One region of the Desulfobacula toluolica Tol2 genome, then DNA from elsewhere that is predicted to be linked to it. Evidence: predicted binding sites of a transcription regulator. Region 1 holds the regulator's gene; each other region holds the start of a gene.
What was found. The regulator sigma-54, encoded in region 1, starts transcription at its own class of promoters, with help from an activator protein. The targets are predictions, from matches to a motif close to TNTGGCACANTTTCTGCTNT.
Positions count from the first base shown of each region.

Region 2: a site for sigma-54 is predicted at 2,771-2,790, ahead of TOL2_RS15270 (P-II family nitrogen regulator). Genes of this name have one in related genera too.
Region 3: a site for sigma-54 is predicted at 5,757-5,776, ahead of TOL2_RS04865 (Spy/CpxP family protein refolding chaperone). Genes of this name have one in related genera too.
Region 4: a site for sigma-54 is predicted at 4,350-4,369, ahead of flgN (flagellar export chaperone FlgN). Genes of this name have one in related genera too.

Region 1 is NC_018645.1:2,564,817-2,573,000, reverse strand. Features, by position in the region: gene TOL2_RS11880 (AAA family ATPase) at 1-995, opposite strand, end outside; tRNA gene TOL2_RS11875 (tRNA-Leu) at 1,311-1,395, opposite strand; gene secG (preprotein translocase subunit SecG) at 1,414-1,701, opposite strand; gene tpiA (triose-phosphate isomerase) at 1,708-2,466, opposite strand; gene gap (type I glyceraldehyde-3-phosphate dehydrogenase) at 2,488-3,495, opposite strand; gene TOL2_RS11855 (PTS sugar transporter subunit IIA) at 3,545-3,958, opposite strand; gene rapZ (RNase adapter RapZ) at 3,955-4,833, opposite strand; gene TOL2_RS11845 (PTS sugar transporter subunit IIA) at 4,893-5,351, opposite strand; gene hpf (ribosome hibernation-promoting factor, HPF/YfiA family) at 5,360-5,914, opposite strand; gene rpoN (RNA polymerase factor sigma-54) at 5,927-7,369, opposite strand; gene lptB (LPS export ABC transporter ATP-binding protein) at 7,372-8,094, opposite strand; gene TOL2_RS11825 (LptA/OstA family protein) at 8,094-8,184, opposite strand, start outside.
Region 2 is NC_018645.1:3,345,028-3,353,211, reverse strand. Features, by position in the region: gene TOL2_RS15280 (hypothetical protein) at 1-1,254, opposite strand, end outside; gene TOL2_RS15275 (NAD(P)/FAD-dependent oxidoreductase) at 1,485-2,582, shown strand; gene TOL2_RS15270 (P-II family nitrogen regulator) at 2,836-3,174, shown strand; gene TOL2_RS15265 (ammonium transporter) at 3,195-4,649, shown strand; gene asd (aspartate-semialdehyde dehydrogenase) at 4,807-5,913, opposite strand; gene sucD (succinate--CoA ligase subunit alpha) at 5,956-6,828, opposite strand; gene TOL2_RS15250 (succinate--CoA ligase subunit beta) at 6,924-8,057, opposite strand.
Region 3 is NC_018645.1:1,031,104-1,039,287, reverse strand. Features, by position in the region: gene TOL2_RS04890 (ATP-binding protein) at 1-651, opposite strand, end outside; gene tyrA (bifunctional chorismate mutase/prephenate dehydrogenase) at 1,019-2,161, shown strand; gene TOL2_RS04880 (hypothetical protein) at 2,164-2,361, opposite strand; gene TOL2_RS04875 (sigma-54-dependent transcriptional regulator) at 2,366-3,712, opposite strand; gene TOL2_RS04870 (PAS domain-containing sensor histidine kinase) at 3,769-5,580, opposite strand; gene TOL2_RS04865 (Spy/CpxP family protein refolding chaperone) at 5,843-6,334, shown strand; gene TOL2_RS04860 (fumarylacetoacetate hydrolase family protein) at 6,419-7,228, opposite strand; gene TOL2_RS04855 (flagellar brake domain-containing protein) at 7,495-8,145, opposite strand.
Region 4 is NC_018645.1:4,151,391-4,159,574, forward strand. Features, by position in the region: gene flgK (flagellar hook-associated protein FlgK) at 1-3,720, opposite strand, end outside; gene flgN (flagellar export chaperone FlgN) at 3,724-4,227, opposite strand; gene TOL2_RS18960 (rod-binding protein) at 4,604-4,918, opposite strand; gene TOL2_RS18965 (flagellar basal body P-ring protein FlgI) at 4,934-5,995, opposite strand; gene TOL2_RS18970 (flagellar basal body L-ring protein FlgH) at 6,011-6,733, opposite strand; gene flgA (flagellar basal body P-ring formation chaperone FlgA) at 6,737-7,750, opposite strand; gene flgG (flagellar basal-body rod protein FlgG) at 7,760-8,184, opposite strand, start outside.

The sequences.
Region 1 (8,184 bases):
ATTGAAAACAGGTCTTCTTCACTCAGGGGGTCAAGAATACATCTAACAGGAATTCTTCCTATGAATTCAGATTCAAAGCCAAAATTAACCAGATCCTCGGCTTTGGTTTTATTTAACAGGTCATTGTCATTTTGAGATTTTACAAGCTTTGAACCAAACCCGATATTCTGTTTTGATAATCGTGTTCTGATGACATCGGAAAGTCCGCCAAACGCACCGCTGACAATAAAAAGAATATTTGAGGTGTTGACACGTCGCCGGCTTCTTTTCCCGGTTCTTTGATAGGCTTCCAATTCCTGCATCATGGAAACCGGATCATGGGGTACTTTCAGGTCAACATCGGTTTCTTCCATGGGTTTTAACAAAGCTCTTTGAACGCCTGTCCGTGATACTTGTGCCCCAATTACATTGGGACTGGCGGCAATTTTATCAATCTCGTCAATGTAAACAATGCCGCATTCGGCAAGCGCAATGTCATCATTGGCATCCTTGACCAGATCCCGGATTAAATCCTCTACATCCCCGCCAACATAACCGGTTTCAGAAAATTTTGTTGCATCTGCCTTTACAAAAGGCACCCCGATCTTTTTGGCAATCAGCTTGATCAGATATGTTTTTCCAATTCCAGTGGGACCTAACATTAAAATATTGGATTTTATATTACCGGTGATCTTTGACATCTCTTCTCCCGAAGTTTGGGAGTGTCTGATCCGGTTAAAGTGGGTGCATATCTTGGTTGCCAGAACGGATTTGGCTTTTGCCTGTCTTACGACATACTGGTCAAGATATGCAATAAGTTCCTCAGGTTTGATGTTAAAATTGATAAGGTTTTTTCTTCTGTTATCAGCCGGTTTTCCCGAAATAGGTTCCTGATGCGGAAGAACAGACGGGGAAATAATTTTAACATTGCCACCAAATTTTTTATTTAGAAACTCACCCAGTTCCTTTTCTATTTTTTTAGGATCTTGCGATCTAATGTTTTTTTTATCTGTCATAATAGTCTAATATAAACAAGGTTGAAAATAATTCAAGATGACTTGGGTTTCTTTAGTGTTTTTTCTTTAAAAAGCGCACATGGTTTTCCAGAAGATTGAAATACGACAACGCTAGGCAATTGTTTGGTTTTAAAGCCCATTGCCTTGCATCCATTCGGATGTTGCGGATTCCATGTGACATAGAAGAATTCACACTTAAGACAATTTCTTCTATAATTTTTTGACATGTAACACCTGAAGTTTGATAACTGATTTTAGATAAAATTTTAAAAAAAAAGCCGCGAACAACTATTGTTCGCGGCTTTTTATATTTTGTGGTGCCGAAGGGGAGATTTGAACTCCCACGGGTCGCCCCACACGCCCCTCAAGCGTGCGTGTCTACCAATTCCACCACTTCGGCATTTTTTATCCTAATATTTTATTCGGTCGTCTGTTCAACAGGTACTGTATTTCCCTTCATCACCGATGTCTCTGACTGATGGCCTGATAAATAAGCCAATGTCAGGGATGTTACCATAAAGATAATGGCAACGGCTGTTGTGATCTTAGTCAGGATGGTTGCAGGCCCTCCCGCGCCAAAAAGTGTCTGGCCGGCTCCGCCGCCAAGAGAAACTCCCATTTCCGCACCTTTTCCGCTTTGAAGCAATACAATCAGAATCAACAGGATGCAAACGCTAACATGTAATGTAACTACTAAAGTTGTCATAATTTATTAAATGTCATAATTTATAATGTTAATAAATATGTTTGCATCAAGGCTTGCTCCACCAACAAGAGCTCCGTCTACATCCTCAATACCCATTAACTCTTTTACATTCTCCGGTTTGACTGAACCACCATACACTATACGTGTTTGATCAGCAAAGTCCTTTGAAAATAATTTTTCAAGCAAAGAACGTAGGTACTGGTGAACTTTTTTAACCTGATCGACTGTGGCTGTCTTTCCAGTGCCAATAGCCCATACAGGTTCATAAGCAACAACTAAATCTTTTAGCTCATCAAGACCAAAGCCTTTTAACCCATCTGACACCTGTTTGTCAAGTGTCAAAAATGTTTTTTCTTTATTTCTTTGATTTTCCGATTCTCCAATACATAAAATCGGCTTCAGGCCGACTTCAATGGCAGCTTTAATTTTCTTGCATACCAAGGCATTGGTTTCACCGAAATACTGCCGTCTTTCGGAATGCCCGATTATGACATATTCCGCACCGGCAGCTTTTATCATATCTGCACTGACTTCACCGGTGAAAGCGCCTTGTTTTTCAAAATAAAGGTTTTGTGCCCCGATTTTTACCTTACTGCCTTCAAGGGATGCTGCAACCAGGGGCAGCGAAAGAAAGGTTGGTGCAATCATGACATCAATTTCTTGAACATTCGAACAAAGTTGTGTAAGTATCCTGGCTGTTTCTACAGCTTCCGGACCGGTTTTATACATTTTCCAGTTGCCGGCTATGAAAGGGGTTCTACTCATTATTTTGTGCCTCCGGATCAGTTATAAGGATTTTCCCACCATTACGGCCAGGTCAATCATTCTGTTGGAGTAACCAGCCTCATTATCATACCATGAATAAGTTTTTACCATGTTGCCGTTAATGACATCCGTACAACCGGCATCAACAATTGATGAAAGTGGATTTGAATTAAAATCAATTGAAACCAGGGGGATATTGCAATACCCCAATATGCCTTTAAGATGTTCTTTGGATGCTCTTTCCAAAGCCAGGTTTATATCTTCTTTTCCAAGGCCTGTTTTTTCAGTAATTACAACAAAATCCACCATGGAAACATTGGGGGTTGGTACACGTACAGACAAACCATTGAGCTTGCCGTCAAGTTCCGGAAGAACTAATGATACGGCTTTTGCAGCCCCGGTAGTTGTTGGAATCATTGAAAGGCCGGCAGCCCTTGCCCGTCTTAAATCTTTATGTGGAAAATCAAGAATACGCTGATCACCTGTGTACGAATGAATGGTTGTCATCATGCCTGAGATAATACCAAAGTTTTCAAGCAAAACCTTTGCAACCGGAGCAAGGCAATTGGTTGTACATGACGCATTTGAAATGATGTTATGGGATGCAGGATCATACATGTCATGGTTAACGCCCATCACGATTGTAATGTCAGGATTGCTTGCAGGCGCAGAAATGATAACTTTTTTAGCTCCTCCTACAAAATGTTTGGAAGCACCGTCACGATCTCGGAAAAACCCTGTGCATTCGCAGACAATATCCACATTTGTATCTTTCCATGGAATTTGTCCAGGATCTTTAAAGGACGTAACTTTGGTTGTTTTATTGTCAACAATAATTGAATCTTTGTTTGCATAAACCTTGGTTTTCAAGGCACCATGAACAGAGTCATATTCAAGCAGATGGGCTGTGGTTTTTGTGTCTGTAAGATCATTGACAGCCGTCACCTCCACATCTGGATTATTTAACGCTGCACGAAAGACCATCCTGCCGATTCTGCCAAATCCATTAATTCCTAATTTGATAGTCATTTTTCGTTCTCCTTTAAAATACCTGCTAAAAATATGGATAAGAAAAAAATTATGCCCTTTTTGTTCCCTTTAAAATCTCGCTGGCAAGGGATATGCTTTTTTTCCCATGTTCTATAAGGGATGAGGTTAATTTTTCCATATCCATCTTGGATCTTGATTTGACTGCTTTTAAGAGAATAGGAAGATTGACACCGGAAATGACTTCCACCCGTCCTTCTTCCAGGAAAGCATAACTTAAGTTTGAAGGCGTTCCTCCAAACATATCCGTAAAAATAATAACGCCATTGTCTGTTATGACTTTTGAAATTCCTTTTTTAATTTTTTTTCTTAAGCTATCCGGATCTTCAAGGATATTAATGGAAACGGAAAACAGGTTGTCCTGTTTGCTTCCTAAAATAAATTCAACAGTTTCAACAAGTGAACTTCCTAAATTTGCATGGGTGACTAAAAGTATGCCTGTCATGTTTCCTTTATGTCCCGGTCAATGTCTCTGTGGATCAGACCGGGATTAAGTCTTTTTTTAATTAAATGTTCATAAATACTTCTTGCAATGGCCACGCTTCTATGTCTGCCGCCTGTACATCCAACGGCAATCGTGAGATATGCCTTGTTTTCCATCTTGTATAAAGGAATTAAGTAATCAAGCAGGTTTAAATATTTTTCAAGAAAAATCCGGGTTTCATTTTGTGATAATACAAAATGTTTAACCGCTTCGGACTCTCCATCCTGGCTTTTAAGTTCCTTTATAAAATAGGGATTGGCCAAAAACCTCATGTCCATAACAAGATCGGCATCATTGGGAATCCCATATTTAAATCCAAATGAAATAATATTTATTTTTGTCAGACTGATGGATTTGTCCCCATCATGAATAAGGTCAAGGATTTGAGATTTCAGCTGATGAACATTCAAATGGGTCGTATCAATAATATGATGTGCCGTTTTTTTGATGGGTGCCATCATTCTTTTTTCCAGTTGAATATTGTCCAAAAGACTTTTTTCATTTGTCAGGGGATGTTGCCGCCTGGTTTGGCTGAATCTTTGTAACAGTTTGTTCTCAGCGGCTTCAAGGAATATGATCCGGGGTGTCATACTCAAATGATCCTCAATTGAGGCAATGCCTTGTGCATAATTTGATATGAAATTTTTACTTCTCATATCCATCACAAACGCCAGTCCCTTGATTTCAGGACTCTCTTTTAACGGCAGGTCCAGAAATTTAGGCAAAAGTTCTATGGGCATATTGTCGACACAATAAAACGAAGCATCTTCAAATGCTTGAACAGCCGTTGTTTTTCCGGACCCGGAAAGGCCGGTTATGATATAAAACTTTTGCATTTTACTTGATTATGACCTTCAGGTTGCTTGTTACCTTTAAATTATGTGTGACCCAAAGGTTAAAAGTCTTCATCCTGCTCCATAATGATATTGTAAATCTCATCAACGGATTCTGCGGTTAGCAGTCTTTGTTTAAAATGATCCATTTTTAAAAGTTTGGAAATCTGGGCCAATACTTTAAGATGATCACCGGTAGAGTTTTGTGTTGTCAATAACAGGAAAAAAATATGGACGGGTTTATTGTCAAGGGATTCATATTCAATCCCTTTTGGACTGAGTCCGAAACCGACAATAATTGATCCGACCGAATCAAGTTTTCCATGGGGAATTGCAATGCCGCCACCAATACCAGTGCTGCCTAACTGCTCTCTTTCCATGAGAACAGTGGCAATATCTTTGGCTGATGCATCTGTTGTTTGTGAAACTGCTGAGGCAAGTTCATCAATAGCCCCTTTTTTGTCACTGGCATTAAGGTTTGCAATAATAGAGTTTTTATTAAGAAGCCGGCTGATTCTCATTTAATGAATTATCCTATGGGCTGGATTAATCCCAGCTTACCGTTATTGTGTTTGTATAGAACATTGAGTTGCTCTGTCCTGGCATTGTTGAAAACAAAAAAAGATTGCTTTCCGGAATCTAATTCAATCACTGCGTCCTCAATATCCATGGGTTTAGTATCAACTGTTTCAATAATTATCGTGTCTACCATCTGGTCTGTCATAGGGTTGTCAAATGATTCTGCAGATAAATTCAATTGAGCAGATTCATTTTTAATGCTCTGTTTATTTCTTGACAGATGCTGTTTGACTTTTTCTTTGTGTTTTTTAATTTGGGGTTTTATTTTATCCATCAGTGCATCAATAGAGGAATACATACTTTCGGAATCTTCTTTGGCATGAATTTTTAATTTGTCGCAAGTAAGTGTGATTTCAGCTATATGTCTGATTTTTTCAACAGACAGCACAACATGTGCTTCAGCCGGGCTGTCCAGCATTTTATCAAATTTATCAAGTTTTTTTTGAACATAAGATTTTAAGGCAACAGATGTGTCAATTTTTTTAAAGGTAACGGTTGTTTGCATAAAAAAACCTCCTTAAAGCTGTTTGCGTTTATTAGAAGGAAGTATGTTCAGTACTTTCCTGTATTTAGCGACCGTTCTTCTGGCAATCTGGATATTTGAGCTTTGAAGAATGCTGGCTATTTTTTCATCACTTAAAGTACTTTCAGGGTTTTCGTTTTCTATAAGAAGTCTTATTCTTTCTTTTACACTTGCAGATGCCATGGATTCTCCGCCGGTTCGCTCGATTGAAGAGTTAAAAAAGTATTTTAACTCAAAAAGTCCCTGGGGGGTATAGGCATATTTATTGGTTGTCACCCGACTGATTGTTGATTCATGCATCTCAATATCTTCTGCTATATCTTTTAGAATCAGTGGTTTTAAATATGCAATCCCTTTTTCAAAAAATTCATTTTGAAATTTTAGAATGCTTTCCATTACAAGGTATATTGTTTTTTGACGCTGATGTATGCTTTTTATCAGCCAAGATGCAGACTGCATTTTTTCATTGAGGTAATTTTTTGTATCTTTTGATATTTTATGGCCGTTGGCAATGGCATTTTTATAAAATCTGTTGATTTTAAGCTTGGGAAGCCCATCATCATTCATTACAATTTTAAAACCATCCTCATGCTTATAGACATAGATATCAGGCGTGATATATGCAGGTTCTTCAGTGGAAAATTTTCGACCGGGTTTAGGTTCAAGATATTGAATGATTTTTACGGCTGCCCTGACATCATCAAGGGATATCTTCAATGCTTTGGCAATTTTTTTGCTGTTTCTGTTTTCAAGATTTTTCAGGTGGTTGTTTATGATTTCAGTTATGATGGGATTATCAATACCCAGTTGATGAACTTGAATCAGCAAGGTCTCACGAAGGTTTCTGGCACAAATACCGGGCGGATCAAAGGTCTGAAGTACTGAAAGCAGATCTTCAACAACTTCTATTTCAACACCGGAAGTCTCGGCAATTTCTTCAATATCACTGCAAAGATAGCCGTCCCTGTTCAGGTTCCCGATAATCATATGACCGATTTTTTCTTTTTCTTCACTGAGTCCATGGAGCATTAACTGCCACTGAAGATGGGCTTGCAGTGTCTTTTTTTCAGAAGTAAAAGCTTCATAATTCGGAGCCTCTGTATTTTCCGATTCCGTATAGACTCTTCCTGTAGAATTATATTCATTAATATAATTTTCCCAGTCTGTGTCAGACCTTACTTTTTCTTCAATGGTGACTTCTTTTAAAGGGGCCTCTTTTTCAGAGGAGGGGATTTCATTTTCCAGGGCAGTAATATTATTGTCAGATGGCTCTTCTGTACCGGCCTCTTCAAGAGCAGGGTTTTGTTCCATTTCCTGTTGAATCATCTCGGCAAGCTCAAGGCGCGACAGCTGGAGCAACTTGATAGCCTGCTGAAGTTGAGGCGTCATGACCAGTTGCTGAGTTAAGATTAAACTTTGTTGTAATCCAAGTTCCATAATTATAGTTTAAAATTTTCTCCCAAATAGATTTTTTTAGCTAATTTGCTTGAAATGATTTTATCAGGATTCCCCGATTCAATAACCTTGCCCCGGTTCATAATATATGCATTGTCACAAACTCCCAAGGTCTCTCTTACATTATGATCCGATATTAAAACGCCGATTCCTTTTTTAGTCAACTGATAAATTATTTGCTGGATATCAATGACCGCCAAAGGATCAATCCCTGCAAAAGGTTCATCCAGAAGTATAAACAATGGGTTTGTGGCAAGGACTCTTGAAATTTCAAGCCGCCGTCTTTCTCCTCCTGAAAGGGAACCGGCTTTTTGCCCGGCAAGATTTATAATGCCAAGCTCTTTCATCAGGCCCATGGTTTTTTGTTCAATATCAATGCCGTTTTGGGGCAACACTTCAAGTATGGCAGCAATATTTTGTTTTACCGTCAGCTTTTTAAAAATGCTTGATTCCTGAGGAAGATATCCGATTCCCTTTCTTGCTCTTATATACATTGGATATTGCGTAATATCATCATTATCAATCAAAACTTCACCCTGATCGGGTTTGACCAATCCAACCGACATGTAAAATGTAGTTGTTTTGCCCGCTCCGTTTGGCCCTAAAAGACCTGTTACTTCGCCTTGTTTCACTTTAAGGCTGACATGATCCACAACTTTTTTGCCGTTATAGATTTTTACAAGATTTTTTAATGCAAGTTGTGTCATTATTGTTTTTCAGTGATATTATCTTCAGGATTAAAAAGCGCTTCAACTCTTTTTTTACCGTCACTTTCCACGAGTACTTTATCTTGATTT
Region 2 (8,184 bases), 780 kb from region 1:
AAGCAACTTGTGAATGGCATTGGTGATGATACCATAGGTGATCTTTTTATTGTATAACCAGAGTGTTATATTGTTTGTTGTCATTGAACTGGGGATTTCTTTGTTGACTTGCAGATACGCCTGTATTCTGTTTTTTGAATAGATCAGCTGAAAATAAGAATCCAGCTGATTAATCATTTCCCGCTGGGCGTCTTTTATATTCCCTCCTAATTTCAGGTTGATAATTTCAATTTTGGTCTTCATTTGTTTTTTAACAATTTTTCTGCGGTCTTTTTCAGAAAGACCAAAATCTTCGACAAGGATATCTCCTATCCATCTTGGTTTGTTGATTTGTTCCGGGTTTTGGTTCTTGCTATTCGGGTTGCCGCTATATCTCTTTTTATAAGCCTCTCTTTCTAAATTTTGGAGTTTTAAAGCCTCTTTGATTTTTTCTTTATTCATTAAGTTCTCTTTAACAACAAGCACGCCAAAAACAGCGTTTTTTTCCTGTTCTTCAATGGCTGATTGGCAGATGGATCTGAGGGTTTCCTCCCAATCCTCTTCCAATATTCTGTTTTGAAGCAACAAAATTTCATCTCGGGTTTCAGGGGTCATCTCTTTTTTATGAACCAGAATGTCCCCAATGATATGATTTTTATTGTTTTTTTGATAAAGCCGGGTTTGATCAACAAGGGCTTTGTCGATAATATCTTTTGTGACAAATTTATTTTTTACAGCTATTTCACCGAATTTTCGGTCCATGGCCTTGATTTCCAGATGCTTTAAGCCATTGTGAAGAAAGTCAAGTTGTGATGCCTCCAACAGTCCGGTTTCAAGCAGTATAATATCAATATTTTTAACCCTTTTTTGTAAAAAATCATCAGTGATTTGCGTGAGCAGATTTGAAAAAATAACTTTTTGTTCAGATAGCTTTTTTTGAAAAGAGTCTTCATCTTCCTGTTCAATGTTTTTTTTCTGAATCAGCGTATTTTTTAAAAGTTGTTGGGCAAGCTTTATGATAATCTGATTGTATTTAAACTGTTCTTTGATAATGATCTGTGGAGAAATGAAGTTCTGGGACTCAAGGGCTTTATCAATTGTATATTGCTGTCCTCGTTTAACAGCATCTTCTAAAATAGTTCTAATGCTTTTATATTGTCCTTTTGAAATAAGTTTTTTTGTTAAAATTATTTCAAGGATTTTTAGATTGGAACGAAACATTGACAGTATGTTTTGATCTTCCCGGCTTTTTATTTGAGGAATTGATGCGTTCATAAGTTTTCCGGCCAGTTGCAAATTCTCACTGACAAGCCTTTTAAGAGTTTAATTTTACCTGTTTTTAGCCAATAAAAATAAGAGTCAAGATAGCAAAGTTAAGAGAATTAATGCAAGTTAATACGGCTATTTTCGATGATTTTAAATCAAATATTAATAGATTTTTTTTGTTTTTCCGGCTTCTACAGGGTTTTCTTGTTTTTGAATTTCAGAACTGATAAGAAAAGGTCATGTTTGATGTTGCGATCATAGGGGCGGGGCCTGCCGGAACAGCGGCTGCTTTTGATCTTTTATTAAAAGGGTTGAAGGTGCTGATTCTGGATAAGTATGAATTTCCCAGGAAAAAAGCCTGTGCCGGCGGGATTACACCCAAGGGATATCATCTGTTCAGGTATGATATCTCTTCCATGGTAAAAAGAGAATGCAGCACCGTCAAAATTAGTCCGCATAATAAAAAGTCATTTTTTATCAAAGATGACAACACGCTTTGCTATATGACCAAAAGGGAAGATCTGGATCTTTTTTCTTTAAACAAGGTTATGGAAAAGGGCGCGGATTTCAGGGTGATAAAAAAGATTCAATCAATTAATGAAACCCCGGTTTTTGTAGAAATCCATACGGATTCGGAATATTTAAGGGCATCGTATCTGATTGGTGCTGACGGTGCCAACAGTATTGTCCGGCGGTTTGTTTCAAAGGGCCGTTTTTATCAAAAGCAATTTGCCATTGAGGCGGATGTGAAGATCGACAGGCCTGACATGTATCACATGGAGTTTGATTTTTCAAAGTCTCTCAATGGTTATTACTGGATTTTTCCCAAAGACGATCATGTGAATATCGGGAATTATTCAGTTGATTCAAATTCAAGGCTGCAGATTCAGCATCTTTTTGACTATGCTGATGAAAAGCTTCATTCAAGACGGCTTGATGCTGTTAAAGGTTATCCCATCTGTACGGGCGGCTTTAAGTATAGACCGGATTCAAAAAGAGTTCTTCTTGCAGGGGATGCTGCAGGTTTGTCTGAGCGGCTGCTGGGAGAAGGGATCTTTTTTGCCGTGAAAAGCGGGCAGGCAGCTGCCCGGGCCATCCTGGAATCAGAACTGCACGCATTGTCAGCCAGGGATCTGTATCGGGAAAAATTAAAAGCCATCCAGGCGGATTTGCGGGTTTATGATTTAAGTTCAAATTGGTTTTACACGTTCCCGGGCGTTTCATTAAAGGCAGTATCCTTTCCATTTGTTCATAAAAGGTTTTCAAAAGGGTATGCAGACGGAAAAACCATCACCCAAATTCTTTGTGGCAAAGCTGCTGCAATAAAAAATCGATAAATATCTAAAAAATAGCAAAATTGTTGTAAAAGACCTTATGAAATAACTATATCTAAATAATTAGTTACATTTTTGTGTAGATAAAACAACAAAAATGTTATTAAGTTCATTTCTGTTCTTAAGATTTTCCCGTATTGATTATCCTTCTATTCTAAATACTTAAGTTTATTTATAGCTGTCATTTTGATTGTGGCACTCCTTTTGCTCTAAAGAAATACAAATGATTTTTTAATTATTATAAAAGGAGAGCAAAATGAAAAACATACTGGCAGTCATTAAACCGTTTAAGGTTGATGAAGTAAAAGATGCCTTAATAAAAATTGATGTCAAGGGAATGACCATCTCAGAGGTCAAAGGGTTTGGTCGCCAGAAGGGTCACAAGGAGATCTACAGGGGAGCGGAATATCAGACGGATTTTATTCCCAAGGTCGAGATCAAGATTGTTGTGGCTGATGATCAGGTTGATGAAGTAGTTAAAACCATTATTGACGCTGCAAAAACAGGAAAGATCGGAGACGGGAAAATTTTTATTATGCCCATTGAAGATGTGATTCGAATCAGAACTAATGAGGCCGGTATCGACGCATTATAGTTGAAAAGGAGAAGAATAAAATGAAAAAGTTGGCGTTAACAATTGTTTGTTGTTTGGCATGTTCAATTTCTGTAGTCTGGGCCGGTGATGATGCACCTACCATAACATCTAATAAAGCGGCCATTGCCCTGGTGCAGTCTCATGCGGATTATGTATGGACCCTTGTTGCTGCGATGCTGGTATTTTTTATGCAGGCCGGATTTGCCATGGTTGAAACCGGTTTCACACGGGCTAAAAATGCCGTCAATATCATGATGAAAAATTTGATGGATTTTTCCATGGGGTCTATTGTGTATTGGGCTGTCGGGTTCGGTCTGATGTTTGGAGTGTCTGAGACCGGTTGTTTCGGCACATCCGGTTTCTTTTTAAGTGATTTCAAGGTGGGCGAAGACCCATGGGTACTGGTATTCTGGATGTTCCAGGCTGTATTTGCCGCCACGGCCGCCACTATTGTATCAGGTGCCATGGCGGAAAGAACCAAATTTTCAGGATATCTCATCTATTCCGTGGTAGTTTCAGGGCTGATCTATCCGATTTTCGGCAGCTGGGCATGGGGTAGCCTGTTCAATGGAAGCGGATGGCTTGAAGGGCTTGGATTTATCGATTTTGCAGGATCAACGGTCGTTCATTCAGTTGGTGGATGGGCAGCTCTTGCAGGTGCCATGATTTTAGGGCCCCGCCTTGGAAAGTACACCAAAGAGGGAAAAGTCAGACCCATACTGGGACACAACATACCCCTTGCTGCCATAGGGGTTTTCATCCTCTGGCTGGGATGGTTCGGGTTTAACCCTGGGTCAACCACTGCAGCATCCAAAGATATAGCCATGATTTTTGTTAATACAAACCTTTCTGCAGCAGCAGGTGCCATCATGGCCATGGTGGTATCCTGGATAAAGTTTGGAAAACCCGAAGTCGGCATGAGTTTGAATGGTGCCCTGGCCGGTCTTGTGGGAATTACTGCCGGATGTGCCAATGTGACACCTGCAAGCTCAATCATGATAGGTGCCGCAGCAGGCGTGATTGTTGTATTCTCAGTTGTGTTTTTTGATAAGATCAGAATTGATGACCCAGTAGGTGCCATTTCAGTTCATGGTGTCTGCGGTGCCTGGGGAACACTTGCCGCAGGTATTTTTAATATGGACGGCATGACATTTAAAATAGTTGCAGTCCAGTTAACCGGGATCATATCCTGTTTTGCCTGGACATTCCCTTTGGCCTATCTTTTGTTCAAACTGATTGATGTGACAATAGGATTAAGAGTATCCAGGGAAGAAGAATTGGAAGGTCTGGATTCCACAGAGCATGGGGGAAATGCATATCCTGATTTTACCACTATTAATCACGGCACCATGGGAATTTTTGGCGGAACCGGCAGTCCTAAGCATGAGAAGGAGGCACCCTGTGCTTATAGCTCTGATAGCGCTTCTGGTGTTTCTGTTGCTTCTGCATCCGGAAAATTAATCAAGCAAACTTAAACCTGACAAAGAGGTGTTAAGACAATAAAAAACCTGTCACCCTTTTTTATTATGAGGTGACAGGTTTTTTATTTTATATTATCTTTTGGCTTACATTTTCTTTTTCAAGATCTGTTGCTTTGCTTGAAAAAAATATGCTGTAAAACAATAATTAAAATCAAAGAATAATGTTCAAAATTCTGCGAAGCGGTTCAGCCGCACCCCAGAGCAACTGGTCTCCAACTGAAAATGCAGTCAGGTAATCATCTCCAAGGTTCATTTTCCTGATGCGGCCGACAGGAACCGTCAATGTCCCTGTGACTGCTGCCGGGGTCAGATCTTTGATGGAGTCTTCTTTTGAATTGGGAACCACTTTAACCCAGTCATTATTTTCAGCCAGCATGGCTTGGATTTCATTGAGCGGCACATTTTTTTTCAGCTTAATGGTAAAAGCCTGGCTGTGACATCTCATAGACCCTATCCTTACACATTGACCGTCAATGGGAATGGGATTGTCTGATCTCCCGATTATTTTATTTGTTTCAACAAATCCTTTCCACTCTTCTCTTGTCTGACCATTGTCCATTGCCCTGTCAATCCATGGAATCAGACTTGCAGCCAGCGGAACTGCCCAGTTTTGAACGGGAAAATCATTGGATCTCATGGTTTCGATGACATTCTTGTCCAGATCAAGAATAGCTGAGGCCGGGTTTTCAAGAACAGGAGAGGCCATATTGCCGATGGTCTGCATCTGGGCCACAAGCTCTTCCATGTTTTTAGCACCTGCACCGGATGCTGCCTGATATGTCATGGAAGTCAGCCATTCGATCAGATTGTTTTCAAACAACCCGCCCAGGGCCATGAGCATGAGGGATACGGTACAATTGCCGCCAATATAGTTTTTAATGCCGTCGGACAGAGCATTATCAATTACCTTGCGGTTTACAGGGTCCAGAACGATAATGCTTTTATCATCCATTCTCAAAGTGGATGCGGCATCAATCCAGTATCCGTCCCAGTTTTTTGCGGCAAGCTTGGGCCGAATCTCTTCAGTGTATGATCCTCCCTGGCAGGACAGGATAATATCCATGTCCAGCAGCTGGTCAATATCATAGGCATCAACCAGCGGGGGTGTTTTGATGCCCACATCCGGAGCTTGCTGACCAGCCTGGGATGTTGTGAAAAAAAGAGGGGTAAAGCGTTTGAAATCATTTTCCGTTATCATTCTTTCCATGAGTACGGAGCCAACCATTCCACGCCAACCAACAATTCCAACTTTTTTCATTATCCTCTCCTTAGGTTATAATGTTCCCTGTAAAGGGCAGGGTTATCTTAAATTATGTTTTTCAGCCCAGTCATTCACATGAATGGGAGATTCAAGTACGGTTACTCCAGCGTTTCTAAAAGAGGACACTTTGCCTTCATAGGTTCCTGCTGACCCTCGGACAATGGCACCTGCATGCCCCATTTTTTTGCCTTGCGGGGAAAATCGTCCGGCAATAAAGGATGCAACCGGTTTTTTCATATTATTGGCGATAAAATCAGCAGCTTTTTCTTCTTGTTCTCCTCCAACTTCACCAACAACAATAACAGCATCGGTATCGTCATCATTTTCAAACATTTCAAGGATTTGCGGTAAATTACAAAAAACAACAGGATCCGCTCCCATGCCGACAACTGTGCTTTGACCAACATTTTTTTCAGAAAGGATACCGGCAAATTCATAAGACAGGGTTCCTGACCTTGAAATGACACCCACCCGGCCAGGCTCAAAAAGCGAAGCAGGCATGATGCCCATTTTCCCTTTACCCGGAGATAAAATTCCAGGGGTGGTAGGTCCCAAGGCTATGACATTTTTTTCATTGGCATAGTCCCTCATTTTCATTGCATCATGCACCGGAATATGTTCGGGTACTATGACAATCAAGTCAATGCCGGCATCAACGGTTTCCAGGAAAGCATCAAGAACAAATATGGCCGGCACAAAGAAGACCGAGGCGTTTGCGCCGGTTTGTTTCACCGCCTCGTCCACATAATTAAAAACCGGCAGACCTTCAACAGTCTTGCCGCCCTTGCCCGGTGTTACGCCACCTACTATTTTTGTCCCGTAATCAAGCATCCATTTGGTTTGAACACTTCCGATTTTTCCGGTTATTCCCTGTACAATTACGCGGGTATCATCATTAAGAAGAATACTCATTTTTACCTCTATATTTAATTTTTTCAGTCCATTTGTTCTGCAGATTATTGTCTTGCCGAATTGCTGTCTTGCTGAATTGTTATGTTACCAGACGATTACTTTAGAAGGGCAATCAGCTTGTCAACTGCAGTTTCAGTCGCTGCTTCGGTTACAACATGGACACCACCGGATTTTAAAATTTCCCATGTTTCCTCCTGGTGATTTCCAAGAGCCTTTGCAACAATAGGAATGGTCAGATTATGTTCTTTGATGTATTTTACAATCCCTTTAGCCCCTTCATGAATGGGATTGATGCCGCCATATATGTTTATGAAGATGGCTTTCAAATCTTTCATCATGATCAACTCCATGCATTTATAGAGAAGATCTGCTGTTATACCGCCGCCTGTTTCAAGGAAGTTTGAAGGTTTTAATTTGTTGCCGATAATATCCATTGATGCCATGCCCAGACCTGCACCGGACGAAATCAATCCAATATCTCCTTCAAGATCAACATAGGTAACCCCAATTTCTTTTCCCTTGTTTTCAAGGGAATTTCCCGCTCGGTTTTCACTGGGCAATGAAAGGGATTTTTTGAGTCTGAACATGGCAGAGTCATCAATTTCAAGAACCGCGTCAACCGCCACAATTCCACCGTTTTTTAAAATGACAAGGGGATTGATTTCAGCTATTATGGCCTCGTATTTTTCAAACACCTTGTAAAGACGCACCAGGATGTCGGAACAGGCTGTTAAAGGTTTTGGGGACAGATTAAGCTGCCTTAAAAGTTTTTGTGCCTGGTAAGGGTAAAATCCAAATTTTGGATCTATTATTGCCGAGGCGATCTTGTCGGATGATTCTTTTGCGGTTTTTTCAATATGGACACCGCCTTCAGTGCTGACAACAACAATGGGTTTTCCTGAATACCCGTCAATCGTGATGGCCATGTAGAGTTCTTTTGCAATATTTGCTTTTTCACTGATCATTATCTCTTTGACACGACAGCCTTTTATTTCCATATTCAAAAGCTCGTCCGTCATTATTTCAAGTTCATCCGATGAGTCGGCAATCTTGATTCCCCCGGCAAGCCCGCGTCCGCCAACAAGTACCTGTGATTTAAGAACAACCGGATACCCAATCTCATCCGCCATGTTTAAGGCGCCTTCAACAGTTCTTACGACTCCTCTTCTTGGAACCGGTATGCCAAATTTTTCAAAAATTTCCGCGCCTTCATACTCGTGTAATCTCATAATTAATTCCTGTTAAATTCAAATTTTATGAATTTTATTTTATATTTTTTTTGAATAATCAACTTAAAAATCTAAGAAAAAATACGGGTTATGTCAATGAAAAATTATCGTTAATATTATGCGTGAC
Region 3 (8,184 bases), 1.5 Mb from region 1:
GTCTTTTGCAAATGCCACAAGGTTCCGGGTCAGATTTTTCCCCCGTATTGTCTGTTCCAGGATAATTTGCAAGTTTTCTATGGTCTCTTCTTCCCGGCAATCCAGAAGCGAAATCTCAGCATTTCCCATGATGGCCCCCAGTATATTATTAAAATCATGAGCCATTTTCCCTGCCACCTGACCGACCAGAGCATATTTTCCCTGATCAAATGAAAACTTCAATGCATCAACCTTTTCTTTTTCCCTTAATTTGCGTTCTGTAATATCCGTTGCAACACTCAATTTTACCAACCTGCCATCTGACCACTGGATGGCCTGATCTGTAATTTCAAATACTCTATTTAAATATCTATTTTCAAAGTCACGGACATGAAGCCCGGTTGGCTGACCGTTTTTATCCACCATTTTCCCGTTAGTACAATACCTGCATGGCGTTTTCTTATTTTCAAAAAACACGTCCCAGCAGATCCTTCCCATCAAATCAGATGTACACTTTCCAAAATATCGGGCAAAGGTTTTATTGACAAACAACAATTCATAAGTATCCATGTCCACAACAGATATGGCGGAATTAAGATTATCCAGAACATGGATAAACTGATCACCTGAATTTTTTAACTGATTTTCAATATCTTCTCGTCGATAAGTCATATTAAATATCCTGTTATAATATTTTTAAGAATTCCTATTCAGCCATTTTCATGTGAAGGTGAAATTGAAATAAGCGCGATATCTTAAATAGAAAAAGGCCAATTGAGAATCACGTTAAAGGATTTTTTATTTTTAAAGAGTGATTTTATTTATTTAAACTATTTTCATAATAAAATCCATATAAAAATCATGGTCATACAATATTTAAAACGTTTATAATACATCACCCTCTAATCCTGCACCCCTTTGGATAATTAACCCTGGCCACAGCATTGGTTCATTAAAACCATCAATTGTTCTTGAAATTATCATAATTTAGTGATAATTCATGCCATTTTGGGGTTAACGATTTAAAAGAAGAGATAATATGGGAAACGACGATCAAACATTTAACACAAAAATCATTCCGTTACGAACAAAAATAGATAACATTGATTCACAAATTCTTTCCCTTCTCAAGCAACGCCATGCTCAGGTTGAACATGTGGTCAAGCTAAAGAAAAAACACCAGATACCCGTATATCATCCTGCCAGGGAAGAAGATCTGATCTCAAAACTGAGAATTCAGGCACAAAACGCCAATCTTGACCCGGATTTCATGGAAGACCTTTACCGGGTGATTTTAAGGCAGTCCCGTGTCGAGCAGACCGGCCAGATGGAACACAAAGGCATCAGACCGGGTGCCAAGGTACTGATCGTCGGGGGGGCGGGCCAGATGGGAAGATTTTTTGCTTCACTGTTTCTCAAATCCGGTTATGACGTTAAAATCCTTACGAGACAAGATTGGGACAATGCAAAACAACTTTGCAAAAACGTTGATCTTTGCCTGATTTCAGTTCCCATTGAAAAAACCGAAACTATTATTGAACAGATCGTACCCTTTCTTGAACCCAAAACCCTTCTTGCGGATCTGACCAGCATAAAAACCAAACCATTGGAAAAAATGCTTGCTGCCCATCCGGGACCTGTGACAGGACTTCATCCCATATTCGGACCCACGTCGGGTTCCCTTGACAAACAGATCATTGTGGTCACACCGGGAAGAGATTCAGATCGCTGCAAGTGGCTGAAAGAACAGCTTACGCTATGGGGGGGGATTATTGTTGAATCCAGCGCTGCAGAGCATGACGAAATAATGGAAATTGTCCAGGCACTTCGCCATTTCGCCACGTTCTGTTTCGGGCAGTTTTTATATGAACGGGGCACACCTCTTGAAAGAACCCTTGAATTTTCAAGCCCGATTTACCGCCTTGAGCTGGGAATGGTAGGGCGCTTATTTGCCCAGGACAGCTCGCTTTATGCGGAAATAATTTTTGCGACCCCGGAACGTCGGAATCTTTTAAAAGAGTTTATTTCTTCTTTAAGCCAGCATTTTGAAATGCTGGAAAAAAATGATAAAGACCTCTTTATTTCAAAATTCAAACACATTGCCCGGTGGTTTGGCCCGTTCAGTGAACAGGCCATGCGTGAAAGCACATTTTTAATCAACAAGCTTACGGAACGGTTTTAACTTTACTGGTCTTTTTTTTCCTGCCGTTCCATTTGAATAAATTCAAGTATTTCCTTTAGCACGAAATACTTTGATAGTGCTGCGGCAATTTCTTCTTGTTCAGGTTTTGTCCCTGTTGTCCGGGTGATAAAGTCTGATATGCCCCCAATGGCTTCAACCATGCAGTCCTTAAGTTTGATATCTGTTTTTAAATTTTTCATTGATTTAGATTTTCCCATATTGTTTTAATTTTTTAAATAAGGTTTTTCTTGTAATCCCAAGTCTCCTGGCCGCCTCACTCTTGTTGCCGCCGGCGGATTCAAGGGTGGAAAGAATGGCTTTTTGCTCTACCTGTGACAGCCTGATGTTTCCAAAGTCCGTTCCTGCATCAATGCCGTCTGCTTCTTTGATTGTGGCAAATGGCAGGTCTTCAAGACAGATAAAATCGGACCTGGCAAGCACAACCCCCCTTTCCACACTGTTCATCAACTCCCTGACATTGCCTTCCCACCCATACCTGATCATGGCATCCATGGCATCGGGTGAAAAACCTTTGATATCACGTTTGTTTTTCTTTGCAAACATTTCCAGAAAATGAAGGGCAAGGGTTGGAATATCTTCTTTTCTCTCTCTCAACGCAGGTATTTCAACAGTCACAACATTAAGCCGATAATATAAATCCTGTCTAAATTTTCCCTGTTCAGACCATTTTTTTAAGTCTTTATTGGTTGCCGCAATAATCCGAACATCCGTATTAATGTTTTGATCACTTCCCACGGGTGTAATTTCCTTCTCCTGGATCACCCTCAACAATTTTGCCTGCATGCCAAGACTCATCTCACCAATCTCATCCAGCAGAATACTGCCCTTGTCAGCCAGCAGAAACTTTCCTTTCCTTCTTCTGTCCGCACCGGTGAAGGCTCCTTTTTCATGACCGAACAGCTCTGATTCCAGAAGGGTTTCAGTGATAGCAGCGCAATTGATTCGCACAAAAGGCTGATCTTTTCTCAACGAATTAAAATGAATGGCAGATGAAACCAGCTCCTTGCCGGTTCCGGATTCCCCTGTAACCAGCACATTGGCATCCGTGGGGGCCACCATATGGATGGTATCCAGCAAAGAAAGTATGGCAGGGCTTTTGCCGATAATATCATGGTCAAAGGATCGCGCCTTTAACCGGGTTTTCAAATCCTGATTTTCGGTTTTCAAAAAAATACTTTCAAATATACGTTCAATGGTAAGTTTGAGCTTATCAAAATCCAGGGGTTTGGTCAGATAGTCATAAGCACCTATTTTCAAGGCCTTTATAGCGGTTTGAACCGATGAATAGGCAGTCATGATAATCACCGGCAGGGACGGATTATAAGCTTTTATATGCTGCAATGCTTCCATTCCCGACATTTTCACCATTTTCATGTCCATCAGAATCAAATCAAAAGGCTGTGCTTTTACCATTTCCACGCCAATTATCCCGTCATCTGCCAGAAGAACCTGATACCCCCAATCCGTCATCAAAGTTTTGAGCATCATGGCATGTGCCCTGTCATCGTCAACCACAAGTATTTTTTTCATTTATTTTTTATCCTCTGAATTTTATCCTCAGGCTGTTATATCCGGCTTTTTTTCTTTTATGAAACCGGCAAATTAATAATAAAACAGGTGCCGCGCCCTTTTGTACTTTCCACACGGATGCTGCCGTTAAGGTTTTCAATTATCCTGTGAACAATTGAAAGCCCAAGCCCCGTTCCTGTGGAGCGGGTTGTAAAATAAGGATCAAAAACCAGGTCAATGGCCTGTTCATCAATACCGCTGCCGTTATCCATAACCCTTATTTCAATGTGTCCTGGTATTTTTGCGGCATCCTGCACCCGGATTTCCAGTCGCCCCCGGTCCCCCAATGCCTGAATGGCATTGATATATAAATTTAACAGCACCTGATTCATACGGTCGCCATCCGTATAAATGAACGGTTGTTTTAAATCAATATCAACCTTGGTCTCTATTTTCTTTTGAATCAGGTCATGGTGAACAAGTTTGAGAGAATGATCAACCAGATCATGTAGATCCACCTGTTTTTTTTCAACCACCATGGGTTTTGCAAATTCAAGCAATTGAGTAATTGACCGGTTGATCCGTTCAACTTCCTTGACCATTATCAGGGCTGTCTCACTATCTGTGGCATTATCTTCATACCGCTTGCTGAAATAGGTGGCAAACCCTTTGATGGAACTCAAAGGATTTCGGATCTCATGGGCAACGCCTGCTGCAAGCTTTCCGATGGCTGCAAGCCGCTTGTTTGTTTCCACCTGTTTTTTCAACTCCCATATCTGGGTGAGATCCCTGAAAAGAAATAAAAATCCCATGACTTGATTTTCACTGTCCCTGATAGGAGATGCCGTGACATCCAGGCGAATATTACTGCCGCTAACACTTTTAAGAGTGATCTCCCGGTTGACCATCTCCTGGGAGCTGGTCATCTCATCAATCAATTCAATTAATTCAACCAATTGCGGAAACGGCGATGTTAAATCCCCGCCAAAGATTTTTTTTGCAGACCGGTTAACCGAGGTGATGTCATGATATAAATTCATGGTCACCAGTCCTGACGGCATGTTCTGGATCACAGTATCGGAAAACGCCTTTACGCTGGTCAAAGATGCCCTGGCAGAACGGTATGCCTGGAATGCGAACAATGCAACCATTCCGGCACATCCCAGCAGAAAAAAGAATGTCCCGCGCCATACCGTCTCCTTTAAAAGCCTGGTCCGTGCAAATTTTTCTCGTTCCATTGAAAGCCCTGCAAAAAGATAATGCTCCGCCATTTCCGTCAGTTCTTCACCCTGGCCCTGAAAATACGGCCGGCTCCAGTCCATTGTTTCTCTTTGCCTCTCCTGCCGGTCCTGAAAGCTCTCCTGCCGGTTTGGAAGGTTATCCTGCAGACGGATCGGCATGCCGTGCATCCGCATATGTCCGCGCTTGAATCGTGGACGGATCGGCACAAACCGCTTGAAAACTTCAAATACCTCATCCTTGTCTTTTTGCTGCCTGACCCTGTGATAGACCTTTGCAGTATCTTTGTTTATCTTAGCCGTATCCGGCATGGCATCAAAGATTTGCCCTACCATGGCAGCATCCGAGTGTGCCAGTATACGGCCGTCCTTTGATGTGATCATCATATAAACAACTTCAGGCTGAAACGAGGTTTCCAACAGCATTGCCTGGATTCTTTGTGCCCCCCACCGCATGGTGAACATCCCGGTTCTTGTTCCTGCCTCAAAGGTCCTGATCAAAGAGACTCCCTTTTCCAGCAGCCGTTGAAAAGAAAATTCCTTTTGCCGTTCAAGCCGGTCCAGGGTCATAAGTGTAAAGATAGGCAGCAGGATCAATAGCACACCTGCCATTAAAAGGGGTGATACAAAAAAAACCGCATGTTTTTTCATTTTTATTCAAAGTCTCCATTAATTTTCAGACACCCTGATTCCGGGTATTTTATATCCAACTGGATACTTTAGCATGGGTAAAAAGTATACACTACCCCAAATTCACTATCAATCTCTTATTTCACATTATTTCCAATATATTCTTAAAATTCAATGAATTAAGAAATATTATTTTTCGTGGCACACCATTTGCTTTAATCTATTTCAGAAAACGATCAAAAAGATCATTTGACAAACAAACCAATAACAACAGGAGATTATTATGAAAAAACTAACTCTTATCATCAGTTCTTTACTTATGGTTGCCATGGTGGCAGGAAGCGTATTTGCATGGGGACCGGCCAAAGGCCAAAGCATGGGCCAGGGTTTTAATCAAAACTGCCCCGGATATGGAGGACAGGCCATATGGAACGATCTGTCCAAAGAACAAAAAGATGAACTCAACACCCTTCGGCAAAAATTCATTGACGAGACCTATGCAATCAGGTCTGAAAAATTTCAAAAAAAGCAGGAAATGAGACTGCTTATGGAAACCTCCCAGCCTGACAGGGCAAAGCTGGACAGCTTTTCCCAGGATCTTGCAGACCTGCAAAAAAAGTTAAGAGATAAACGGATCGACTTTCAACTGGAAGCAAAAAAGATCGCTCCCGGACTGAATATGGGCCAGGGTTTTGGCCGGGGCCATGACGGATGGTCAGGCAAAGGCAAACACAGAGGATCACAGGGACAGGGCTGCGGAAGGTATAACAATTAAATGCTGATATGATTTGCGATCTTAACCGCCCGAAAGGATGACACCATCTTTCGGGCGGGTTTTTTATTCTTGTTCAAGGCATGTTTATTCCCGGTCAAGGCTTATCTGATTTTTCAGCACACCGATTTTTTCAATTTTTGTTTCCAGCACATCCCCAGGAGCAAGATAAACCGGCGGTTTTCTGGTAAATCCGACACCGCTGGGAGTTCCTGTAAGAATAAGGGTTCCCGGAACCAGGGTGGTTGACTCAGACAGATAAGAAATGATTTGGCCCACTGAAAAAATCATGTCGCTGGTATTGCTTTTCTGCATGGTATTACCGTTTAACACACATTCAATATCCAGTTGATCCGGGGCTTCAAGTTCATCTGCAGTCACAAGGCAAGGGCCAAGGGGACAAAAGGTGTCAAAGCTTTTCCCCTTTATCCATTGCCCGCCGCCGCCATGCTTCTGCCATCTTCTGGCGGATATATCATTGGCGCAGGTATATCCCAGGACATGATCCAGCGCCTTTTCCGGCGAGACATTTCTGGTGTTTTTCTTGATGACCACGGCAAGCTCGGCCTCATAATCCACTTCCGGGACTTTTACGCAGGAGGCCGGAATCCTGACATCCTCCAGATGGCCTGCTGCAGAACTGATATTTTTCATAAAAACCACCGGATATTTCGGCAATGCCATGCCGGTCTCTTTTGCATGGAGCTTATAATTCAAGCCAATGCAGAAAATAACAGCCGGAGAAACCGGCGGTAAAAATGTTTTAACCGGTTTTTGTTTTTCCGTAATGAAAAAATCAGAATAAATATCCCCCTCAATCACGGATGCTTTGCCGTTATCAAAGTCACACCCTGTATAAATTTTATTGTCATCACTTTCAAACCTTAGTATTTGCATGTTTATTTTCCCCTGATAATTCTATATACAATTAAAAACAAAATAGTTTTGATTCCAAATAGTTATAAGTTCCTTCATATAACTGCCACGGGCAGACCTGGTATTTCATTCCGGTTTGCCCACAATAAAACATGAAAGTCGCTGTTTGGATTTTTGAAGACTTTCATATAAAAATAAACCTGTGAGCGGAAATTTTAAAAAACTATTGACCGGTCTTTCCTTAACCGGAACGTCAGATTTTCTAATATTACAAATATTTGATATGCCTATATCTGAATTGTTGCAATATAATTTTTAATACTGTCCTGGACATCAACAGGAACAGTATCAAACTGAACACCGTAGGATACGGACAGACCTTTCTTTTGGACATTTCTGACGATTCCGGCAATCATGATATCCCGGCTTGTTCCAGGCAAGCGAATGGATATTTTCAAAGCGTCTGACTTTTTTGCAATATGATTTTTCTCGCTGGGCTTATATGTGACGGTAATACGACAGCCTGTCATATTAATATCCCGGATAACCACATTCTTGGGCGTACCTTTAAAAACGATACCGGCTGCAAGACTGCAACCGGCCCTGTCTTCCGAACGAAGTTTTCGCTCAATAACCCTGGCAGGGTATTCTAAAATAACAACACGGATCGGTTTGGAAAGAGTCTCAATAATATTACTGGCAAAAACATATATCATACCATTTGACAGATATTTAACAATCAGCTGATTACCGGGAAAAAGTTTAGGCTTGATAGTGGAAAAAGGAGACGGTTGTTTGAGTATGAAATATTCCCCTTTTTCCATACCCACAAAGCTGCTGGTAATGGGAAGTGCAATGTCTTCAATCTTAATGCTAAGTTTGGTTCCAATATCAATATCACAAATCAGGTCCCTGCCGATGTTTATTCTTTTTTCCATAATAGAATCAATCTTTTTTAAAAATAAAAGTATTATAAC
Region 4 (8,184 bases), 1.6 Mb from region 1:
AAGGCCTGAAGATGCGCCAACCGAATCATCTGAAAAGGCAAAGCCGATATTCTCTGTCTCCCGTTTGGCAAGATCAAATTGAATAAAACCCTGATCAGATACTTTTTGAGTAAAAGCGATTTCAATATCCACCAGACCGTTCCCGGAGAAATCAATACCAAAGCCGTCATCATCCCCGCCGTCCGGTATAAAAGAAGCAGTCCCGCCAGTGGGATCATTAACGATGCTCCATTCTCCAGTTGAAGAACGCACCACCTTAAAATCATCCGCACTGAAATTAAAAGCACTCCAGTCACTTACCGTTATTCTTGCATTATCTTCACTGAACCCGTTGCTGCCGGAACACACCACATCGGTCAAGGCATGGTAGTCATCCGAAACTTCAAACTTAAGCTGGTTATCCAGTGTTGTTGAGGCCTTCATTCCTCCGGCCTGCCGGTTGAACTGGCCGGCAAAGGAATCAAGAGTCCAGTGCCAGTCGGACAGCAGTTCGCCTGTGGCAATTCCTTTATCATTGGTTGAAACAGGAATTCCGGACGCATCGGTTGTGATGGTAAAGGCATCATTTTTAAACAAGGTACCGTCATAAAACTTCAAGGTCATGCCGTCCACTTCCACTTCAATCGGTATACCCGGCGTAAGTACAGGGTCTGATCCTTCAAGTTCAAACATGCCGGAAGATGTGCCGGTTTTCCATTCAACAGTAATTGTATCGGCTTCATCTGCAGCAAGTTCCCCCATCTTTCCGCCAGTTGTTACCGTAAACTTGTAGATCTCATTTTTATTATTGGCAGCCCCGGATACCGTAAAATCCAGGGGATCGGTATTACCGGCGGCATCCGTATTAACGGTCAGGGTATTTCCTGCCACAAGATTTCCTGCGGAAATATCAAAAGAAAGGGTAGGAGATCCGGATTCAACAATGGACAATGTTCCCTCTTTTTCAACATTTATCAGCCCCTCGTCTCCGGTGAAGATACCGTCTGCATCATATTTTTCCCATTTTATGATGCCCTCGTCCGCAAACAGGGAAGCGGTTGCAAAATCCCTGTAAATATTTCCCGACTGCAAAAAATCATTTTGAGGATCACTTGTACCGGTTCCAGTTCCAGTTCTGACAGCAAGCTTTGCATCGTTACTAACAGATTCGGCAAAATTGGTGATCTCAATGGGATCGGATAAATCTTTGTTCTTGATTATTGATACGGATTTTCCATTCCTGACAACTTTATAATCAGCAACAGGAAGCGCACCCCCCACACTGCCATCAAGTGCATCCGCAAGCCCTTGTGCAAACTCCAGTTCAGTTGTATGGCCAGCGGTTGCCACATCATAGCTGACATCTATTCCATCTACCTTAAAGGATATAACATCTGAAAAACCGGGGAATCCATCTTCCCCGCCAAGTGTCATGATGGAGCTGCCGGATTCTGCCCAGTTGCCATCAAACAACCCGCCTGCCCCTGAAACATTTGAGTACAGGGACATGCCGGGATCCATGACAACGGTGACCGTACCGGTAATTACACCAGCCGCCACACCAGCCGCACTGATCTCCTCAATGGGGACAGGGGGGTCAGGGGTTCCCTGGCCTGTAAAATCTATGGTATCCCCATTTGAGGCAACAGAGACAAAGGTATCACTGTCCAGTGAACCGTCTAACAAAAAATTATTCAGTGCTGGGTTTGTCCCTGAAAGTCCAATGATATCAAGGTTTGCTCCTACAGTATTGTCACCGTCTTTGATCGTCAGGCCTGATCCGTCTGTGGTCCTTAATATGACCGAATTGGATGACGGGTCGTGAGCCACTGTAAACGGTTCATCTTTAAGAGCTGAAGTCAATGCATTATAAAAAGCCGTTGCCATTACAGCCTGATCATTAGTATCCACCGAACTTAAATCAATTGAAACAGGCGTGGTGGTGCTTGATGCCACGGTAAAAGTTACCGTATTACCAGCATCAAAACCGGTAAAATTCTCCAGACGAACCCCGGTATTATCCTGGACTTCAAAATCCTGGACACCTATGGTGTGGCCGGCACTGCTGGTAATTTTGAGCCCGCTGGTAAAAAGGTCATGATCATCCCTTATATCGTTGATACTATTAGCCGCATCTCTCAGGGCATTTTCAAACTGCTCGGCCACAGCATCTGCAAGGGGTATGGTTCCCCCATCCGTGTCCACTGTAAAGCGCTGATCATAAACAATACCATCCACATAAAGAGAAAACCGGACTTCGTCACCGTCTTGTGCAGTGGTAATTCCTGAGACATCAAACTCAGCTGAAACTTTTGACGCATAGGCATCCACACCGTCAATTGCCGAAAGTGCCTCTGCGATTGATGCAGCCGATCTTTGGGCATCTCCACCCGTGTCTTTGATTTCAATAATTTGTGTACCGGAAGGGCCGTTATTAACCGTAATAGTTTGCTCTGCAAGGGCTGAATTCAAGGCATCAGCCACATCAATACCAGATGTCTGTACTGCCGCAAGATCACTCCCGTCTGTCTGAACAACTTCCTTATCCCCAAGGGTTGCGCTTTCCATTACCGTAAGTTTATAACTGGACTGGACCTGGCCGGTTCCCTGCCAGTTGGAAATTTTTGCCTCAGATATGCCCATATCAATCTCGGTCTTTGTATAAAGAGTATCCACCGAAGAATTATCCTGGGTCCAAAGGGTAAAATCCTTTGTATAATCAATTTTGTCACCAAAGGCATAACTGGATAAAAGACCGCTTTGATCAGATTCATAATTCCCTGTAACAGATCCTGTAAAATACTCCATCCCGCTTCCCTGGGAGTGCTGATAATTCATGGCCCATATCATTTCCCTGGCCAGGACATCCAGTTCATTGGAAAATTTGGGAACAATTTCATCTCTGATTTCAAGCCACCCGGCAAGTTTTCCACCGGATATCTTATCTGTTATATCCATATTTGATCTGGAAGAACCTTGCCACATGATTCTGTCTTCATTGCGAAAAAGCTCATAATTATCAGCGCCATTCACAAGAATTAAACCGTTTGCAACATTTACAATTGTTGACCCGTTTGTCTGCTCAAAGGTATCAATATTAATGAGTGTTCCAAGCTTGTTTAAAAGCGTGTTTCTCTGGTCCCTTAAGTCATTTGCTGACCGGTTGGCCTCAAGGCCGGCAATCTGAATATTCAAGTCTGCTACCTGGCTGGACAAGGAATTGATCTGATCAAGACTTGCATCAATCTCATTGTTCATATCTGATCCAATACCTTCAAGGTCAGCGCCTGCCTTATTCAGACGGGTTGAAAAATTACTGCCTTTTTCATACACGGAAACCCTTTCAGATGACCCCAGGGGATTGTCCGAAAGATCATGCCAGGAATTCCAGAATTCATTCATAATACTGGTGATGCTTGCATCGGAATTTTCGTCAAAAAAACCTTCAAGAATATTCATATAGGATTCAGTTTCTTCAAAGGCAGCCTGGGATGATCTCTCATCCGTCAGCCTGTTCTCAAGAAGTGTGTCAACATTCTGCTGAATCTGGGACGTATCAACACCGGTACCGAACAGAAATCCCGCATAAAGTGATGGCCTTCGGTTAAGCTGAACAGCGTTTTGCATACTGTAACCAGGATTGTTAACATTGGCAATATTATTTCCTGTTACGGCCAGACCGTATTGCTGTGCTGCTATTGCAGATTTGGCAATGCTTAAAGTAGAGGTTATACCAGACATAGTTTAAACCTCGGCTCTTATGAGATATTTTCCGGTTTTATTGTTTAAAACCCTGCCGGAGTTGTTGTATTGCTCCTTATTGCCGGAACCTGTAATGGTTGTAAAAATGCCATTTATAACTGACAGGTATTCGTTGACATATCGTTTATTTTCCGATGCCATACTTGCCAGTTCTTTTTTGACCATATCCGATTCATTCTCAAGTTTTTTCAGATTTATTTTTAGCTTTGAAGAAAGCGGCAGACAATTTATCACATGAGACAAACTGAAAACCGTTGCTTCTTTTTTCAAAGGAATATTCTTATCTTCAAGAAGCATAACCATGCTATCCCTTATCTGCTCTATTTTTGCGGCAAGCTGTTTTTTCCTATCCGCCATTTTCCAAAGAGAATCAACGTCCATATCAACAATATATTTTTTTTCCTGTTCAACAACAGTTTTCAGCTCTTTATAGAATGACAGTTTTTCCCGACACATCCCTTCTATTTTACAGGCAAATTTTTCCATGTTGACTCTCCTTTTAACATATATCGGTATCTGCCTTTATTTTTTTGAATTTCAAAAAAACATTCTTTGGAAAGCGGCATTTTTTTCCTCTTTTCCCGATTATTTTCGCTGTTAATGTATTAATAGCAATATATATGCCACAAACTCAATTGTTTACTCAATTTTCAAAGTTGATAAATTTTAAATGAAACAATGCGTTGTTGTGACCGTCAGGGCATGCATGGGATGAGGAATTGGAACATATTAAAAATCCGGAGGATTACAAAAAAAATAGCGGGTGGGCTTTTTTATCTGTCAGTCTTAAAAAATCAAAACAGTGGCTTTCATATTTTGTTGTGGGCAAACCCGAATGAAATACCAGGTCTGCCAATGGTCATTATTTAGAATCTTTTAACTGCTGGTATAAAAAATCTTTAATTCCAATGGATTCATTGCCTTTCGACAATTTTTCAGCAAGATATTGGTCCTGCATTGACGTATAGATATCCATACTGTTGGAATCTTCGAAAAGGGCATTGCCCGGCAAAGTGTCACGCATGGATTTAATCATTGTATTTAAAAATATGGCTTCAAATCCGGTACAGGCCTCTTTTAATTCTTTTTCCTTGGCCAAAGATGCTGTTTTGTTTTTTATGGTATCAACATGTGCCTTTGAAACGTTCTGATTGATCAAATCAATGTCCATATTCATAATTATTTCCTTTGTTTATATAATCACAATCTCAGCCTGAAGGGCTCCTGCAGCTTTAATACTCTGCAGTATGCTGATCAAATCCCGGGGTTTAACGCCAAGGGAATTGAGCCCCCGGACAAGTTCACCAATGGTTGAGGTGCCTGGCAGATTCATGACACTTTCTTTTTTTTCATTTTCAGGGTCTTCATTAATAGTTACGGAAAGGTCTCCATGAGCAATGGCAACACTGGAAATGGTGACGTCACTGCCTATCACAACCGTGCCCGTTTTTTCATTGATGATAACTTTGGCAATGGTGTCCGGAATTACCGAAAGGGTTTCAATGTCTGCAATAAATTCCGCCACGTTTTTTTGCCACATGGTATCAGGGACTCTCAGGCTCAATGCACTGGCATCAATAGTTTTGGCTACGCCTTCACCAATGGAGGCATTGATAGTGTCGGTCATTCGCTTTGCCGTTGTGAAATCCGGACGGAACAATGATAGAATCAGATTTCTTTTTCCATCCAGTTGAAAGGGAATTTCCCTTTCAACAGATGCCCCATTGACAATCCGGGCCACCTGGAGATGACTGTCCCGGTCACCGGCACCACTAGGCATGGCAAGAGTCAGGGCTCCCTGAGCCAGGGCATAAACCCGGCCATCCACCCCTTTTAAGGGAGTGACCAGCAATGTCCCGCCTTTAAGACTTTTGGCATCTCCCAGGGATGATGCAGCCACATCAATTTTATCTCCGATCCTTGCAAAAGGCGGAATGTTTGCCGTTACCATAACCGCTGCAACATTTTTTACCTTCAACCCGTTCTTATCAACAAAAATATTCATTTTTTCCATCATGTTGGCAAGGGCCTGTTTGGTAAAACTCACCCCGTCCTTATCACCAGTACCGTTCAAACCGACAACCAGCCCGTAACCCGTGAGTTGATTGGATCGAATCCCTTTAATGGCGGCAAGGTCTTTAATCCTTGCCCCATGGGTATTTGAAACAAAAACCATCCCTATAAAACACCAGATAGAACACCAAACAGAACATCTGATAAAACTCTTACTCTTTTTCATAATAGAATTGAACATTAGAAGTTTTCCTTTTTACCAGGGCCATACATTGTCAATGATTCGGGTCCCCCAACCAGGCTTTTGCTTGTCAGAAAGAACGCCGCTGCCATAATACTCGATTCTTGAATCGGCAAGATTAGTGGATTTTACCCGGTTACCGGCAGAAATATCCAGAGGCCGAATAATCCCGGACACTGTAATATACTGAACTTCATTATTCACTTTTATTGCCTTTCTGCCAAAAAGGCTTAAGTTTCCGTTTGGCAACACTTCCGTGATACGGGCGGCAATGGATGCTGTCACCTGTCCTGAGCGATCGCTTGTAGCCTCTCCTGCAAAACTATTTGAAAAATCCGTACCAATCAGCGAAGTGTCACCTAAAGCTGCTCCGAAATCAGTTGTTTTACCCATAAGATTAATCTTTGGAACACCTATATCCATTCCTGATTTCCTGGAAGTTTCCGTATTCACATCCATGCTGGAAGTTGAATTTTCAATGATATCCACAATCACGGTATCGCCGATATAGCCCGCCTTTGAATCTTCAAACATGGAACCGCTTTTATCCATCCATAAAGACCCTTCCGAAGACCTCGCTGCAACAAATTCAGGCTGAAGAACTGGTTCGGTTGCAACGCCTTGAGGAATGACAAGTCCGGAAGTATCTTTTTGGGAACTTGAAATACAGCCGGAAAAAACAATAACAACAAAAAATAAAACCGATCCTATGATATAAATCCCACTTTTTTTATTCATTTTTTAATACGCGACCTCCACTCTTGATTTTCCTTTTACAATTCCCCGGACAAGCTTGCCTGAACTAAGGCTTTCAACCTTTATCAGTTCATTTTCAAACCCGTCTTCTTTGGATATGCCGGATGTAATAATTTCAAGGTTGTTATTCCTGGCCACCAGGGTAATGATGTCGCCTTTTTGGATTAAAGGAGGATCGGCAAAAAAATTTGTTTTTAAAATATCGCCTTTCCTCACACTATAATTTAAAATCTTATGGCTTATTTCTTCAAATGTCTTGATACCGGTCCGGCCAATCTCAAAAACATTTTCTTTTTTTAGGCATACCGTCTCTTTGGAGATAGTCTCCCCTTTTGCATAGGATCTTGTTGTATGAAGAACATTGTCATATAACGCCACCAAGCCTGAAACACTAAGCCGGTCTTCTTTGTTCCCATCAATGACCACATCCAGATAAAAGGACAGTTTACCATGTTTATCCAGCATATCATCTGAGTCCGGACAAAACTGAAGTTTTCCCTGCGGGTATGTTTCAAGCCCCCTGACGTTAAATGTTTTCAATTGATAGTCCTGGTTTTTAAAAATTTGAGACAAATACTGCTCAACAAATTGCCGGACATCCTGTTTTGAAATCACCTGGCCCAATCGTTTCACATAGATCCGCCGGGGAGAAATCATGATAATATTGTCAGGCAGGTATCGTTGCCCCCGGATAATGGAAATTATTTTTTTTTTATCAAATGATTTTATTTGATCCGGTTTCGGAGAAGAACTCACGACAATCTTTGCCAGAGCTTCCTTTAAAAACCCATTGGCCTGTATCTCTGATATGTCCCCCAAAAAAACCTGAGACTGTTTTACAAGATTTGTCTCTTTTATGGTTATCCGGATATCACTGTTGAGCAGATTCTCATCATTATCATTATTTGCAGAAAGGCAGACTGTCCATACAGACTGAAATGCCATGATCCCAATGATAAAAAAACAAATCAGTTTAATATTTAATTTGGCGGCACCCATATCCGTGATCTATCGTTTCAATCCGTTGGCTGTAGTGAGCATGGCATCAGCGGTCTGAATTGATTTTGAATTGGCCTCATAGGTTCTTTGCCCGGCAATCATGGACACCATTTCTTCAACCACACTGACATTAGAGCCTTCAAGATAATTATTGACCACTGTTCCTGCGCCATCTTCTCCCGGGGTTCTTTCTGTTGCATCCCCTGACCCCTCTGTGGGCCTGAACAAATTATTACCTGCGGCAAAAAGACCTGCCGGATTAATAAATGTAGTGACCAGAATATTTTCCGTTCCAAGGATGGTTTCGTCTGCACCATGAAAAGACAATGTTCCGTTATCCTGAAGTGTAACCGTTATGGTATTGTCCGGCAATGATATTTCCGGTTGCAGGCGGTCACCTGAAGGGGTGGTTAGAAACCCTTCACTGTCCAGGG